DNA from 3 places in the Ewingella allii genome. Region 1 is predicted to be linked to each of the others. Evidence: predicted binding sites of a transcription regulator. Region 1 holds the regulator's gene; each other region holds the start of a gene.

Region 1 (5,479 bases):
CTTTGCCAACTGCTGCTGTTGCTGGGCATGGCTGGTTTGCATCAGCGTGAAGCGTTCCGTTAATAACGCGGCCTGCTGCTGGGCTTTGAGCTGCTCGCTCTGCGCCGCCGTCAGGGCATCTTTCGCCTGCTGTAACGCCCGCGCCTGCTGCTCGTGCTGACTGCTAAGTTGCTGACACTGCTGCTCTTCTTGGTCACGCTCTGCCAGCCATTGCTCCAGCTGCGGCGCGTCTTGTAATTCAAAACTGAGATTGAGCGGAGCGCTCAGCTGCTGCCAGCTTTCGAGATAGGCTTTTTGCTGGTTTTGGTCCCGAACCAGTTGGTTTTGCAGCCGCGCCTGCTGCTCTTTCAGGCTCTCGGTTTTGGCCCGCAGCTCGGTGCCTTGCGTGTGCAGCGCCTCAGTTTTGGCGCGCATTTCTGCCACGCGTTGCTCGGTTTCTGACGGCTTAACTGACTGATATTGCTCAATGGCCGGGTGCTCGGTCGAGCCGCACAGTGGGCAAGCTTCGCCAGTTTGCAGACGCGAACGCTCGGCCTCCAGACGGACAATCTGCCTCTCTTGCTCAAGCAGTTTTTCGACGTCGGTCTGGTGGGCTTTCTGCTGTTTAAACTGCTGGCGAATCTGCTCCAGCTGCTGCTCGGCTGCGGCTAATTCAGCCTGACGCTGGGTAAACTCTTGGCTCTGTTGCTCAACCCGCTGACTGATTTGCGGATACTGCTGGGCGAGGGAAAACAGCTGCTGGCGCACCGGGCGCAGGCGAGTCAGCTCGGACTGTCGCTGCTGCAATGCTGCCAGCGGATGGCGTTTTTCCAGCTCGGCCTGCTGATTTTGCTGGCTACCCAGCGCCTCGGCGAGTGTCGCCTGTTGGGCTTGATGCTGCTGACTCTGCTGCTCTAGCTTCAGGCGATCAGCGCTAAGCTGCTCTAAGGTTGTCGCTAGCTCCGTCGCCTGCTTTTGGGTGTCGGATAAAGCCTGTTGGCTGTCTGCCTGAGTTTTGTTCAGCTGGGCAATCTGGTTGTCCAGCGGCTGCACCTGCTCGTCAATCAGCTTCTGCTGCTGCTCTTGGGTTTGAACCTGCTGCTGGCGAGCCGCGCGGGCCTGCTCGACGGCGTGTGCCAGAGGAGACATCTCCTGAAGCTGATTGGCCTGCTGCTCGCCCAACTCCTTGAGGTGCTGGCTGAGCGCCAGATTGTCCTGCCGCAGCCGATTACGGTCATTGAGCAGGGGGCGAAGTTTCTCCGCTGGTTCGCTCTGCGCCAGTTGCAACAGCTGCGGCGCGGCCTGCGCGGCGTCCTGCTCGCTGGCCTGAAGCAATTGCTGATATTGCTGCTGCTTGAGCTGCGCCTGCTGCCACTGTAGCAGCCAGTTGAGATCGCGCTGCTGCGCCTGAGACTGCTGGCTAAGCTGCTGTTCTTGCTGGTTTACCTCGGCCAGCTGGCTCTCCAGCAGTTGGCGCTGCTCTTCGCTGAGCAGCTCAATGCCCGCCATGCGCTGGTGCAAGCCTTCGAGCTGGTTTTTCGCCTGCTTGTGCTGCTCAAAAACCTGCTCGGACAGCCGACCGTAAATCTCGGTGCCGGTCAGCTCTTCCAGCAGCTCGGCGCGGTCATTGGCATCGGCGTTGAGGAAGGCGGCAAATTGCCCCTGCGACAGCATCATCGACTTGGTGAAACGGCCAAAATCCAGCCCGGTGAGCTGGGCGATGGCGTCGAGCTTGTCGCGCACTTTGTCGGCCAGGATCTTGCCGTCTGCGAGCAGCGCCAGTTCTACTTTGGGCGCTTGCAGATTGCCGTCCGGCGAGTTCTTGGCCCGGCGCTGGCTCCAGAAGGCGCGATAGCCAATGCCTTTCACTTCAAACTCCACTTCGGCGAGTGATTCTGCGGTGTGGCGAGTCATTAGCTCGTTTTGGGTTGGCGACACGTTGAGGCGCGGCGTCTGGTGGTAAAGCGCCAGACAGATGGCGTCGAGCAGGGTGGTTTTCCCCGCGCCGGTCGGGCCGGTAATGGCAAAGAGCCCGTTGCTGGCAAAAGGCTCGGCGGTGAAATCGATTTTCCACTCGCCTTCCAGCGAATTCAGGTTTTTAAGCCGCAGGCTGAGAATTTTCATTGTGCGCCGTCCTCCGCTGACTCGCCGCTTTGTACTTGTTCTACGATTTGCGCGAACAGGGTGCGCATTCTGCTTTGGCGGCTTTCATCGACTTCGCTTTCCAGTGCCAGACGGCGCTCGAAAACTTCGCTGACGCTCAGCTCGCTCAAGGTCTCTTTTTCCTGCTGAGAAATGCTGTTCAGCCGCTGCTCTTTGCTGCGGCGCAGCAGCACCACTTCCACCGGCAGGTCGGCGGTGAGAGCCTGAATGCGGCGTTGAATATCGCTCAGGTAGTCCTGCGTGGCGACCTCGATATCCAGCCACACCGGCTGGTCGCGGGCGGCGTCGGTAAACTGTTTCAGCTGCTGTTCAATCTCGGCCAAAGAGCCCTTGATCATCTGCATCGGCTGGAATTGCGGGATCTCCAGCGTGTCGATGCTGTTTAACTGGTCGCCGGTGAAATCCAATAAATAGACGCTTTTCACCTTACTCAGCTCGTCGAAGCTCAGGGCAATCGGCGAGCCGCTGTAGCGAATATGCTCGGTTTTCGCCACGCACTGGGCGCGGTGAATGTGCCCAAGGGCGACATAATCCACCGGCGGGAAAGCCTGCGCCGGGAAGGCGTCGAGGGTGCCGATATAAATGTCGCGCACCGAGTCCGAGGTGCTGACGCCGACGGTGGTCAGGTGGCCGGTGGCAATAATGGGCAGAGGCAGGCCCAGTTTCTGGCGTTCGGCCTGCGCTGCCTGATACAGCGCGTCATAGTGCGCGGCGATGGCTTCCTGTAACGCCAGCTGCTTGTCGCTGCCGGACTGCCCGGCCTGACTGGCAATCAGGTCGCGCGGGCGCAGGAAGGGGATGGCGCACAGTACCGCGCCCGGCGTGCCGTCGCGATGATTTAAGGTCAGAACCTGCTGGGATAAGTCTTCGCCCACGGTGGCAATTACGCGGGTATTCAGGCAGGAGAGCAGCTCGCGGGACTCATTCAGCGTGGCGACCGAGTCGTGGTTACCCGCCAGCACGATCAGCTGGCAGCCGGTACTTTGCAGATCGACCACAAAACGGTTGTACAGCTCGCGAGCATAGCTCGGCGGCGAGCCGGTATCAAAGATGTCACCTGCCACAATCACGGCGTCAACCTGATGGCGCTCCACCTGTTCTATCAACCAGCGCAAAAACGCCTGATGCTCGGCGGCACGGCTTTTGGTGAAGAAATACTGGCCTAAGTGCCAGTCTGAAGTGTGGATCAGGCGCATGAAACTCCCGTTGTTGGTGTGCTGCAACAGTTTGCCGCAAAGTATAAACGTCAGGCTGGGGGCTGTCCTCGCTAAATCAGGCGGATTTCAACGACATGACGCATTAATGAAGGCTTAGCTACACTTAGTTTGGCTGCTGAGCGATTTTCATAAAAATGTCACAAAACTGACGCATAATCCCCTCCGCAATCAAACAATGATCGCTAACCTTTTGGCAGGACCTACGATGGCTAGACGTATTTTAGTGGTTGAAGATGAAGCTCCGATCCGTGAAATGGTGTGCTTTGTACTGGAACAAAACGGCTACCAGGCAGTGGAAGCAGAAGATTTCGACTCGGCAGTAGCCCGGTTGATTGAGCCATTCCCCGAGCTTATTTTGCTCGACTGGATGTTACCGGGCGGTTCCGGCATTCAGTTTATCAAACATCTCAAACGCGAAGCGCTAACGCGTGAAATCCCGGTCATGATGCTGACAGCCCGTGGCGAAGAGGAAGACCGAGTGCGCGGTCTGGAAGTGGGCGCGGACGACTACATCACCAAGCCTTTCTCTCCGAAAGAGCTGGTGGCGCGTATTAAAGCCGTAATGCGTCGAATTTCCCCGATGGCGGTGGAAGAAGTGATCGACATGCAGGGGCTGAGCCTCGACCCGTCCTCTCATCGCGTTATGGCGAACGAGCAGGCGCTGGACATGGGGCCGACAGAATTCAAATTGCTGCACTTCTTTATGACGCATTCTGAGCGGGTTTACAGCCGTGAGCAGTTGCTGAATAACGTCTGGGGCACTAACGTTTATGTTGAAGATCGCACGGTAGACGTTCATATTCGTCGCTTGCGTAAAGCGTTAGAAACCAGCGGACATGACAGAATGATTCAAACGGTACGTGGAACGGGTTACCGGTTCTCTACCCGTTACTGAGTCATTTATACCCTTGATACTTCAGGATGTCTGGGCGCAAGGCCGCGCTCGGTAACCCCATGATTTTGGGTATAGTATGTAGGGGCCTTTCGGCTCGCCGCAGCGGAGAATCTGTGTGTTAGAACGTCTGTCCTGGAAGCGTCTGGCGGGGGAACTGTTTCTGTTCTGTCTGCCAGCATTGATCATCGGTATTTTCTTCGGCCATTACGGATGGCTGCTATTTGCGTCGCTGCTGGCGGCGCTGGGCTGGAACTATTATAACCAGCTTAAACTCTCTCACTGGCTGTGGCTCGATCGCAGCATCACCCCACCAAATGGCCGCTGGAGCTGGGAACCGCTGTTTTATGGGTTGAACCAGATGCAAATGCGTAACCGTCGGCGGCGGCGTGAACTCGGTCAACTCATCAAACGTTTTCGCAGCGGGGCAGAGTCTCTGCCCGATGCCGTGGTGCTGGCGACCGAAGAAGGCAATATTTTCTGGTGTAACGGCTTGGCTCAGGATTTGTTGGGATTCCGCTGGCCGGAAGATAACGGGCAGCATATCTTCAACCTGCTGCGTTACCCCGAGTTTCGCAGTTGGATTCAGAACCGAGAATTTAACCGCGCGCTGAATTTGCAGCTCAATAATGAGCACTACGTTGAGTTCCGCGTGATGCCTTATTCCGAAGGTCAGCTGCTGATGGTGGCGCGTGACGTCACCCAAATGCGTCAGTTGGAAGGGGCGCGTCGCAACTTCTTTGCCAACGTCAGCCATGAGCTGCGCACGCCACTGACCGTGTTGCAGGGCTATCTGGAGATGATGGAAGACGCCAAGCTGGAAGAGCCTTTCCGCAGCAAGGCGCTGGACACCATGCAGGAGCAGACGCGACGCATGGACGGACTGGTGAAACAGCTGCTGACGCTGTCTCGCATCGAAGCAGCCACCAACATTGATCTCAATGAGAAGGTGGATATGCCGCTGATGATGGGCATGCTGGAGCGCGAGGTGCAGACTTTAAGTAATGGTCGCCACGAGATTGTGTTCCGCGTAAACGACAAGTTGCAGGTGTTTGGCAATGAGGATCAGCTGCGCAGCGCGGTGTCTAACCTGGTGTATAACTCGGTGAACCACACGCCGACTGGCACGCGCATTGAAGTCAGCTGGCAGCAAACGCCGCTGGGGGCGCAGTTTCAGGTCAGTGATAACGGGCCGGGCATTGAGCCACAGCACCTGCCGCGCCTGACG
Region 2 (5,479 bases), on a different contig from region 1:
GATATAGAGATGCCCGACGTTGTGCTCGGCGGGGTACTCCGCGCCTTTCGCATCGAGGATTTCCAACATCTGGTGCTTGAGCTTCTTGCTGTCAGCCCCTTTCTTGACAATGTAATCCTGATGAAAAACGTGACACATAAAGTGGCCATAGTAGAGCTTGGCGACTAACTGATTGTCGATTTCAGCAGGCAGCGTTTCGAACCAGTCGCGGTCGTTGCGGCGCAGGGCGATGTCCAGTGCCAAAATGTCTTCCACTTCTTTTTCGTGCACCGCGTGATAGCGCACGGCGGCCCCGGCGGCGGCGAAGCGATGCAGAAAGGCTTTCTTGCCCTCTTCGTCAGTACAGACAAAGAAGTCGCCTTCGTGCTGTTTAAAGAATTCAGTGAGGAAGCTTTGCGCCTCGGCGATGCCGTCACCGGACATTTTCAACAACAGGTGATGCTCATAGCGGTCACGGTATTTTTTCATGCGCGGCGGCAGGTGGTTCGGCAGCGCCTTGCTGATGCACTGCATCACGCGGTCGCTAAAGTTCTTCGGCAGGAAAGGCACTTTGCTGGCGTGGGCGTCAAACTTGCCTTTGGCGCTGAACATGTCCGGCATTTTGTCGGTGCCGAGCTTGTCGATCATCATGAAAGTGTCTTTGCCGTAGACTTCGGTGATATCAAAAATGTCGCGGTGCATGTACTCACCGGCCACCGGCAGGTTTTTGAAATCACCCAGAATCTGGCGACGCAGCTCGGTCAACACCGCCGTGCTGTTGGTGCCGATATAGAAAACTTGCTGCTGGCTTTCCGCCGGGAAGGTGTCCAGACGCACGGCAAAGACCGCCAGCTTGCCCGCGCAGCCGGAGGCTTCAAAAAGGCGGCGCTGGTCGGCGTTGAAGCGAGAAGGGGTGTCGGCATCGACGTCGCGCACGCGCTCGGCGTAGTCATGGTCAGAGGCCAAACGCTGGTCGTGATGCACTTCGTTGGCGCTGAAATTGCCTTTCTCCAGCCGGGTGAGGATCTGCTCTGGCGTGTCGCCCAGCTCAATCCCCAAGTGGTTAATCAGCTGCAGCTGACCCTGTTCGTCAATCTGCGCGTAGAGCGCCATTTCGGTGTAAGCCGGGCCGCGTTTGACCAGCGATCCGCCGGAGTTATTGCAGATACCGCCGACCACCGACGCGCCAATACAGGAGGAGCCAATCACCGAATGCGGCTCGCGGCCGTAAGGTTTGAGGATTTTTTCCAGCTTATATAAGGTGCTACCGGGGAAGCCAATCACCTGATTGCCGCCGTCGAGCAGTTCAATATGGTCGAGCTTGAGGGTGCTGAAGATGACGATATCGCGGTCATAATCATCGCCGCTCGGCGTCGAGCCTTCGGTCAGTCCGGTGTTGGCCGCCTGCATAATGACAATCTTGTCAGCCTCGACGCAGGCCTTGAGCAGTTGCCACTGCTGGAGCAGGGTCTGCGGAAACACTACCGCTAAGGCTTTACCACCGCCGGAGCGAAAACCCTTGCGGTAGCGCTCGGTATTGCTGTCGCCGGTGAGTACATGGCGGTAGCCGACGATCTCTTTCAGACGCGTGATCAGCGTCTGATTATCCTGATGAATGCTCATGTCCTATTCCTCACTTATTACCCAGAGGGCCAAAATCGCTGCCCTGAATAATCATAGGCTTAAATGATATTAAAGGAAGGGTTCATATTTGAGCGTCATGGGATGGTTATTAAAGCATCATCAATGTGTCACAAATCTCCCGCTTAATGATTGCCAGAATCTGTAGGCAACCGAGAGAACGCACCATGGCGCAAGCTCAACTTAAGCTGGCACAGGCCGAATATCCACAGGCCCGCACGCTGCAACAGAACAAAGTTTTAGACGTTAAAGGATTAGTGAAATCCTACAAATCAGGACAGCGCGTTCTGAATGACATCAATTTTGATCTGCACGCCGGTGAGTTCGTGGCGGTGATTGGTCGCTCTGGGGCGGGTAAATCAACCTTACTGCACGTGCTGAACGGCACCATCCCTCTGTCTGACGGTAGCGTTGTCTGCCATTACGAAAATGGCGAACAGCAGCAGTTAGCCGGTTTGACTGGCAAGGCGCTGCGCCGCTGGCGTTCAGGCTGTGGCATGATTTTTCAGGATTTCTGTCTGGTACCTCGTCTAGACGTCTTGACCAACGTACTCTTGGGCCGCCTCAGCCAGACTTCTACTTTCAAATCTTTCTTTAACCAATTCGACGACGAAGACCGCGCCCGCGCTATCTCCTTGCTGGAGTGGTTGCATATGTTGCCGCACGCCTTGCAGCGCGCCGAGAACCTCTCTGGTGGACAGATGCAGCGCGTTGCTATCTGTCGCGCATTAATGCAAAACCCCAAAATTCTGCTGGCCGATGAGCCGGTGGCCTCGCTGGACCCAAAAAACACGCTGCGCATCATGAACGCGTTGAAAAAGGTCAGCGAAGAGAATATCGCCGTGATGGTCAACCTGCACTCGGTTGAACTGGTGAAAGACTTCTGCACCCGCGTGATTGGTATTGCCAAAGGGCAGATTATTTTCGACGGGCATCCTGATGATTTAAATGATTCGATTCTTCATCAACTTTATGGTGAAGACGGCGAATCATCTCATTGATCTTATTTATTCGTCACAATAAGTAGTTTGTAATATTCATTGTTTTTATTTATTTCAACTTTCTCTCCATCTACACAAGGTCATTATTACATGAAGAAGTTATTACGTCTGGCGGTATTGGTGGCAGGTACTTTTACCGTAATGCACAGCATGGCAGCAGATGCGCCTAAAGAATTAAATCTGGGTATCCTGGGTGGCCAGAATGCCACTCAACAGATTGGCGATAATCAGTGTGTGAAAGATTTCTTTGATAAAGAATTAAATGTAGATACTAAACTGCGTAACTCTTCTGACTATTCAGGGGTTATTCAGGGATTATTAGGCGGGAAAGTTGACATGGTATTAAGCATGTCACCTTCATCTTACGCTTCGGTGTATATTAATAACCCGAAAGCCGTCGATCTGGTAGGTATTACTATTGATGACACCGACAAATCTCGCGGTTACCACTCTATCGTGGTGGTAAAAGCCGACAGCCCGTACAAAAAATTATCTGACCTGAAAGGCACGGCCTTTGGGTTCGCTGACCCAGATTCCACCTCGGGTTACCTGATCCCTAACCAAGCCTTCAAGAAAGAGTTTGGCGGCAACACGGATAACAAATACAACAACTTCTTCTCTAGCGTCACCTTCTCCGGCGGCCACGAGCAGGACATTCTGGGCGTGCTGAACGGCCAATTCGCTGGCGCAGTAACCTGGGCTTCGATGATTGGCGACCGCGAAACAGGGTACACCTCTGGCGCGTTCAACCGTATGATCCGTATGGATCACCCGGACCTGATGAAGAAAATCCGTATTATTTGGGAATCTCCGTTAATTCCAAACGGCCCAATCTTAGTGCGTAGCGACCTGCCAGCTGATTTCAAAGCGAAACTGGTTGCCGCTATTAAGAAATTGGACACCAGCGATCACGCCTGCTTCGTTAAAGCAGTGGGCGGCACGATGCATATTGGTGAAACGTCACTGGCCGAATATCAACAGATTATTGACATGAAGCGTGAATTGACTAAGGGTTCTCGCTAACAGGCTATTTTACTTGCCACTTGAATGCGGGCAGTGCTCGGATTGCTCACGTACTTTATGTACGCTGCGGATCCTGCGCGCTGGCCGCATCCAAATTGCCTGCGACAATAACGCCTGCATATATTTTACTCTTTAATATCGATAGAAATACGGAATCATTATTTTGAATAAAGACTTCAATCGTTATTATCAGCAAATTCGCGGCAAACAAAAACGTGAAGCGCTGGTATGGTCGGGAATAATGCTGCTGCTCTATTTATGGTCCGGCAATGTTTCTGAACTCAATCTGAAAACCGTATTTTTCTCTGCTCCACACTTCTTCGATTATATTGGCGAAACCGTGCCGGTATTGCACTGGTCAAAACTGTTTGCTGATGGTCACACTGAAGGTTCGCTGGCTTATTGGGGATACCGTCTGAATATTCAGCTGCCGCTGATTTGGGAAACCATTCAACTGGCGCTCTCATCGACGATTTTATCCACCGCGCTCGCCACCTTGCTGGCTTTTATGGCCGCCAGTAACACCGACTCGCCGAAATGGCTCAAATTTAGTATCCGCACTTTTGTGGCTTTCCTGCGCACCATGCCCGAGCTGGCGTGGGCGGTAATGTGCGTCATGGCGTTCGGCGTCGGGGCTATTCCGGGCTTTATCGCCCTGACCCTGCACACCGTGGGCAGCCTGACCAAACTGTTTTATGAGTCGATTGAAACCGCCTCTGACAAGCCGGTTCGCGGCTTGAAGTCTTGCGGAGCCGGGCGTTTGCAGCGCATGCGCTTTGCTCTCTGGCCGCAGGTCAAACCGATTTTCCTCTCCTACAGCTTTATGCGTCTGGAGATTAACTTCCGCCAGTCAACCATTCTGGGGCTGGTCGGGGCAGGGGGCATCGGCCAAGAGCTGATGACGTCCATCAAACTTGACCGTTACGACCAAGTCAGTATGACGCTGCTGCTGATCATTTTGGTGGTTTCCATCATGGACTTTTTATCCGGCAAGCTGCGTAAACTCGCGGTAGAGGGCACGTTCTGATGCTGACTGAAGCTCTGGCACCATCGGCTATCGCCACTATCAAGCGCGATAACCCAACACTATTTTCCGCCCAGCGCCGCTATCTGCGCTATCTTGGCACTTTTGCCGTGCTTATCACGCTGTATTACGTCTACTTTTTCACTTTCTACGGCATTCCTTGGTCCGCCGTGGTGCACGGCTCATCGGAGATTGGTCGTTATTTCCTGCGCATGTTTGTGTGGCATAACTTCTCCGAATGGCCGCTGATGTATTACTTCGAGCAAATTGTGATGACGCTGGCGATTGTCTTCGCCGGGACCATCACCGCCTCCTTCCTGGCGCTGCCGCTGTCGTTTTTGGCGGCGCGAAATGTGATGTCCACGCCGGTGCTGCGGCCGATTTCGCTGGTGGTGCGCCGCATTCTGGACATCCTGCGCGGTTTGGACATGGCTATCTGGGGGCTGATTTTTGTCCGCGCCGTCGGCATGGGTCCGCTGGCCGGGGTACTGGCGATTATTCTGCAAGATCTTGGCCTGCTCGGTAAGCTTTACGCCGAAGGGCACGAAGCCGTGGAGCGCTCGCCAAGTCGCGGTTTACGGGCCTTGGGCGCGAATCCGCTGCAAACCCATCGCTTTGGTATTTTCACCCAGTCATTCCCGACCTTCCTCGCGCTGTCGCTGTACCAGATTGAGTCCAACACCCGTTCTGCGGCGGTATTGGGTTTTGTTGGGGCAGGGGGGATTGGTCTGGTGTATGCCGAAAACATGCGTTTATGGAACTGGGACGTGGTGATGTTTATCACCCTGATTTTGGTGGTGATCGTGATGAC
Region 3 (5,479 bases), on a different contig from region 1:
GGATTTATCTGCCCATTCCGGGCTGGATATCGCGCCGCATTCTCCACTGGGCCGAGCGCCGACCGCTGCGCCGTGACGGCTATGCGATGGGCACCGGCCACTGGCGGCCGCTGCCGTTTGTGGTTAATCGCTTAACTCACAGCCGCGAACGCTATCGCCGTAATCTGCGTTTTTACGCCGACTACCCCGAGCTACAGGTGGGCGGGCCAACTTATCACTGGGTGAAGGAAGGTATCGAGGCGGGGATGCATATTCTGCAACAAGCCGAAAATATCACCACGCCCCTGCTATTATTACAGGCAAGCGAAGACCGGGTTGTGGATAACCGGTCGCATCTTGCTTTTTGTCAGGCAATGGCCGTGGCGGGGCACCCCTGTGAAGGGGATGGACCCTTGGTCATTGAAGGCGCGCGCCACGAGATCCTGTTTGAACGGGACGACCTGCGGGCAAAGGCGCTCGATGCCATTATGCGCTTTTATGCGCGGCATTAACTCGCGGCGGACTGCCGCGCACAACTCCATCTGAGGTTAGAATTTACCGTTATGTATCATGTTGTTGCTTCCGATTTAGATGGCACACTGCTGTCACCCGACCACACACTAAGCCCGTACGCCAAAGAGACGCTGAAGATGTTGACCCAGCGCGGCGTGCACTTCGTCTTTGCCACTGGCCGTCACCATATCGACGTGGCGCAAATTCGCGACAACCTTGAGATCAGCGCCTACATGATCACCTCGAACGGCGCGCGGGTGCACAATACCGAGGGCGAGCTGATTTTCTCGCACAATCTGGCTGAAGATATCGCCGGTGATCTGTTCGGCATCGTTCATGACAATCCAAATATCCTGACTAACGTGTATCGCAACGACGAGTGGTTTATGAACCACGATCGCGACGATCAGGACCAGTTCTTCCGCGAGTCGGTTTTCAAATACAAGCTGTACCATCCGGGCCTGCTGGAAACTGACGGCATCTGCAAAGTCTATTTCACCTGCGACAGTCATGAAGAGTTGCTGCCGCTGGAAGAGGCGATTAATGCTCGCTGGGGCGACCGGGTTAACGTCAGCTTCTCGCTGCCGACCTGTCTGGAAGTGATGGCGGGGGGCGTCTCTAAGGGCCACGCGCTGGAGCAGGTGTCCAAGCTGATGGGTTATTCGCTGAAAGACTGCATCGCTTTTGGCGATGGCTTAAATGATTTGGAAATGCTAACCATGTCGGGCAAAGGTTGCCTGATGAGTGGTTCGCTGCCGCGTCTGAAAGCGGCGATGCCGGATGCTGAAATCATTGGCTCTAACGCTGATGACGCCGTGCCGCACTATCTGCGCAAAATGTATCTGTCCGAATCGGTGTAAATTCGGTTCTGCAAAAGCATAAAAAAAGCGGGCAGGGTGAAAACCTTGCCCGCTTTTTTATGGCGCTTTACTGCTGTGGCTGAGTCTGCTGGTGTTCTAAATAACTCACCGCTTTGTCCGGGAAGTCAGTGAACAGGCCGTCAACGCGGGCTTGCTGATAAAGGATCTTATACAGCGAGTCGACGTTTTTGGCGTACTTCGGCAGATCGTCGGCGCGAACGGTAAACGGATGCACCACCATGTTGCTGGCATGCGCTTCCGCCGTCATTGGCGTCAATTTCACGTTGTCCGGCGTGGAGTCGGTTGCCACCAGCATGTGGTAGTCAGGCCCGATGCCATCGGCGTACTCGGCGATCTTCTTCATCGCGCCCGGCTTGAACATCCAATCGTAGTTGTAGTTCACCCACTTGCCGTCTTTCTGCTCCTGCGTCTCATCCCACTTGGTGTAGGCGATCAGCTGAACCAGCTTCAGGTCCATACCCATTTTCGGCTCAAGCTCATTTTTAATGCGTTTCAGCTCGTTCGGGTCGAAGCATTGCAAATAGACATTGCTGCTTTTACTGGTGTAGCCGTACTGCTTGAGCACTTCCAACACCTTGGCAGAGATGTCTTTGCCTTCCTGACGGTGGAACCATGGGGCTTTGATCTCGGTGTAAATCCCCACGTTTTTGCCGGTTGAATGGTTCAGACCCTGAACGAATTCAATCTCTTCCTGGAAGGTGTGGACGCGGAAATCAGACTTGCCTATCGGGAAACGGCCCGGATAGGTTTGCACCTGCTTACCGTCTTTAATATCAAAGCCTTCGGTGAATTTCAGCGATTTGATTTCCGCCAGCGTGAAGTCGATGGCGTAGTAGCGGCCATCTTTGCGCGCCCGGTTCGGAAAGCGCTGGGCGACATCAGTGACGCGATCCAAATAGTGGTCATGTAAGACGACCAGCTGGTCGTCTTTGGTCATTACTAAGTCCTGCTCAAGGAAGTTAGCGCCCTGCGCGTAAGCCATGGCTTTCGCTGGCAGGGTATGTTCCGGCAGATAGCCGCTGGCGCCGCGGTGCGCGATAACAATCGGCTCTGCTGCGCTGGCGTAACAAGACGTGGCAATCAAACTCGCCAACAGGGTGCCTTTTACTATCTTACTTAAACGGTTCATCCGTTATGCTCCTTTTGCTAGATTTGCTTTGTGTTTGTTCTCGCTCAACATAGTCATAATCAATAGGATAACCGCCAGCACGCAGCCGCCAATCATCACGATAAAGCCGCCATCCCAGCCGAAGTAGTCAACGGTATAGCCAACGATGGCGCTCGCCGCCACCGAACCCCCCAGATAACCAAACAGGCCGGTGAAGCCCGCCGCGGTACCCGCTGCTTTCTTCGGTGCCAGTTCCAGCGCGTGCAGGCCAATCAGCATTACCGGGCCGTAAATCAGGAAGCCGATGGTGATCATACAGACCATGTCGATGCCCGGATTGCCCACCGGGTTCAGCCAGTACACCACGGTGGCGATAGTCACCAGCACCATGAAGAACACGCCGGTGGCGCCACGGTTACCTTTAAACACTTTGTCCGACATCCAGCCGCACAGCAGGGTGCCCGGAATCCCAGCGTATTCGTAGAGGAAGTAAGCCCAGGAGGACTTATCCAGCGCGAAGTGCTTCACTTCCTTCAGATAGGTTGGTGACCAGTCGAGGATGCCGTAGCGCAGCAGGTAAACGAACACGTTGGCGAGGGCGATATACCACAGCAGCTTGTTCGGCAAAATGTACTGCATGAAGATCTGCTTGGTGGTCAGCTCCTCCTCGGACTTCTCTTTGTCGTAGTCCGGCGGGTAGTCGTTTTTGTACTCTTCAATCGGCGGCAGGCCGCAGGATTGCGGGGTGTCTCGCATGGTGATGAAGGCGAACACCGCCAGCGCGATAGCCGCGAAAGCTGGCATATACAGCGCGGCTTTCCAGTCGTTAAACCACGCCATACCCAGCAGGAACAGCAGCGGAGGGATACCGCCACCGACGTTATGCGCGCAGTTCCACACCGACACAATCTGCCCGCGCTCTTTCTGCGACCACCAGTGAACCATGGTGCGCCCGCACGGCGGCCAGCCCATGCCCTGGAACCATCCGCAAAGGAACAGCAGGACAAACATAATGGCGATGCTGGAGGTCGCCCACGGCACGAAGCCCATGAACAGCATCACCGCCGCCGCCAGTATCAGGCCCGCTGGCAGGAAAACGCGAGGGTTGGAACGGTCAGAAACCGAACCCATGAGGAATTTCGAAATACCGTAGGCGATGGAGATGCCGGACAGGGCAAAGCCGAGGTCGCCACGGCTGAAACCTTGATCAATCAGGTAAGGCATCGCCAGCGCAAAGTTTTTGCGCACCAGATAGTAGGCGGCGTAGCCGAAGAAAATCCCCATGAAGATCTGCCAACGCAGGCGGCGGTAAAGGGGATCAACATGGTCGTCTGCCACGGGAGCCTTATGGGCTGCGGGCTTAAAGATACTGAGCATAAACGCCTCCAATGGCATAGATCAGAGCCACTCTCGTGAGCGACTGGCGATAAAACTGAACCTTTCATGTTCTATAACGAACGCCATGCTAGCGACATGAGCGTAAGCGAACTGTGATAGATGACAGAATTGTTACAGTTTTATGAAACAGGAGGCGGATTTTGCGGCATTGATTAACAATTGGAAATACGTAATAGCCCATTTTACTGGACAGAGATCACATTTTTGGTTTTTATGTTGCGCAGAAAATCACCGTGGCGCGGTTTTATTCGTTTTTGCGCGAATAAGTCCATAAAGAGGGTAATGTTTTAATGTGAAGAGGCGTGACAGGAACGGGGGGCCGAAAAGTAAAAAGCGGGGCAAGCCCCCGCTCTGGCAATTTGCAATCTGACTTACTGCACTTTCAGCGTATTGATAATGGCTTCAGCGGCAGTTTGCGCCTGCTGCTGATTATCGGCTGGCAGTGAGATTTGAATCGTCAGCAGATGGTCGTCTACTTTGCCCAAAATGATGGAAGAGTAGGCTTGCTGACCTGCTGAAGAGATGATGCTGTCGTACTGCTGCAACGTCTGCCCGTTGATCTGAATCGACTTATTGGTCACCACTTGCAGGTTGGTATCACGCGCGCGCTGCTGGTCTTGCAGGCGAGTTGCCAGCACTTCCAGCGACTCAGTGGTGTTGTCGCCAAGGATAACAATCACCGCTTTCTGGCCAGTTTTGTCAGCGTAAACGTGCATATTGTTGGCCTGACTGCCGAGCTTGCCGCTCTGGTCACTCATTCCCTGTGGCAGGGAGAAGGTCACTTTGCCGTCGAGCAGGCTTACCGGCACCGCCGTGGTGCTGGCAGCCGCCGCAGGCGCGCCCTTGTCGGCAGCGGCTTTATCGCTGGTATTTCCATCGCAAGCCGCAAGACCTGCAATCAGCACCGCCATTCCTGCAAATTTCACTAAGTTACGCATAAGGCATCCTTTGATTTTAACGCGCCATAGATTCTTGATTTAACTGCATCTATGGCAACTCATCCAGTAAACAAATGCAAGTCAGATTTATCTTTCGTCCTTGAAGTTGTAGCCGCGTTAGCTGCACTCTTTCATCCGAATCACTGACTTAAGTCAGCTCATCGGAATTCTCTCGTTTGCTGCCTTGCTACAACGTCAATGACTTTAGCTAAAAACCTTGAGTCGCCTGCGATTAGTGTGAACTCAGTGGAAATCGCGCGTCATGGCCGCTCTGCGACAGGCGTTTGAGCAGCATATTGAGCAGCACGCCGTACATCGGCAAGAAGAACACCAGACAGATCAGCACTTTGAAGGCGTAATCCACCATGGCGATCTCCACCCAGTGGTCGGCCATAAATGCATTGCTGCTTTTGTAGAAGGCGATGAAGAAGAAAGACAGAGTGTCGCTGATGTTGCCCAAGAACATGGCGGCGGCGGGCGCAATCCACCAGCGGCGCATTTGGCGCAGGCGGTTGAAGACGTGCACGTCGAGGATCTGCCCCAGCACGTAGGCCATAAAGCTGGCGGTGGCGATACGGGCAACCATGATATTGACGCTGCTCAGGGCTTCAAACCCTTGCCACTGTGCTTCAAAGAACAGGGCGGAAATCACATAGGAGATC

Evidence for each region. Region 1 encodes PhoB, which activates phosphate uptake and scavenging genes when phosphate is short. Its sites were predicted from a motif close to CTGTCATAAAACTGNCNNAT; they were not measured.
Region 2: a site for PhoB is predicted at 1,728-1,747, ahead of phnC (phosphonate ABC transporter ATP-binding protein). Genes of this name have one in related genera too.
Region 3: a site for PhoB is predicted at 3,988-4,007, ahead of glpT (glycerol-3-phosphate transporter). Genes of this name have one in related genera too.

The regions. Positions count from the first base shown of each region.
Region 1 covers NZ_JAWUDN010000002.1:323,504-328,982, reverse strand. Annotated here, with positions in the region: gene sbcC (exonuclease subunit SbcC) at 1-2,103, opposite strand, end outside; gene sbcD (exonuclease subunit SbcD) at 2,100-3,338, opposite strand; gene phoB (phosphate response regulator transcription factor PhoB) at 3,565-4,254, shown strand; gene phoR (phosphate regulon sensor histidine kinase PhoR) at 4,370-5,479, shown strand, end outside.
Region 2 covers NZ_JAWUDN010000001.1:375,949-381,427, forward strand. Annotated here, with positions in the region: gene dld (D-lactate dehydrogenase) at 1-1,602, opposite strand, end outside; gene phnC (phosphonate ABC transporter ATP-binding protein) at 1,788-2,621, shown strand; gene phnD (phosphonate ABC transporter substrate-binding protein) at 2,712-3,644, shown strand; gene phnE (phosphonate ABC transporter, permease protein PhnE) at 3,808-4,671, shown strand; gene phnE (phosphonate ABC transporter, permease protein PhnE) at 4,671-5,479, shown strand, end outside.
Region 3 covers NZ_JAWUDN010000011.1:60,283-65,761, reverse strand. Annotated here, with positions in the region: gene pldB (lysophospholipase L2) at 1-491, shown strand, start outside; gene yigL (sugar/pyridoxal phosphate phosphatase YigL) at 543-1,352, shown strand; gene glpQ (glycerophosphodiester phosphodiesterase) at 1,420-2,502, opposite strand; gene glpT (glycerol-3-phosphate transporter) at 2,506-3,858, opposite strand; gene SBO83_RS19600 (DcrB family lipoprotein) at 4,251-4,817, opposite strand; gene SBO83_RS19595 (7-cyano-7-deazaguanine/7-aminomethyl-7-deazaguanine transporter) at 5,050-5,479, opposite strand, start outside.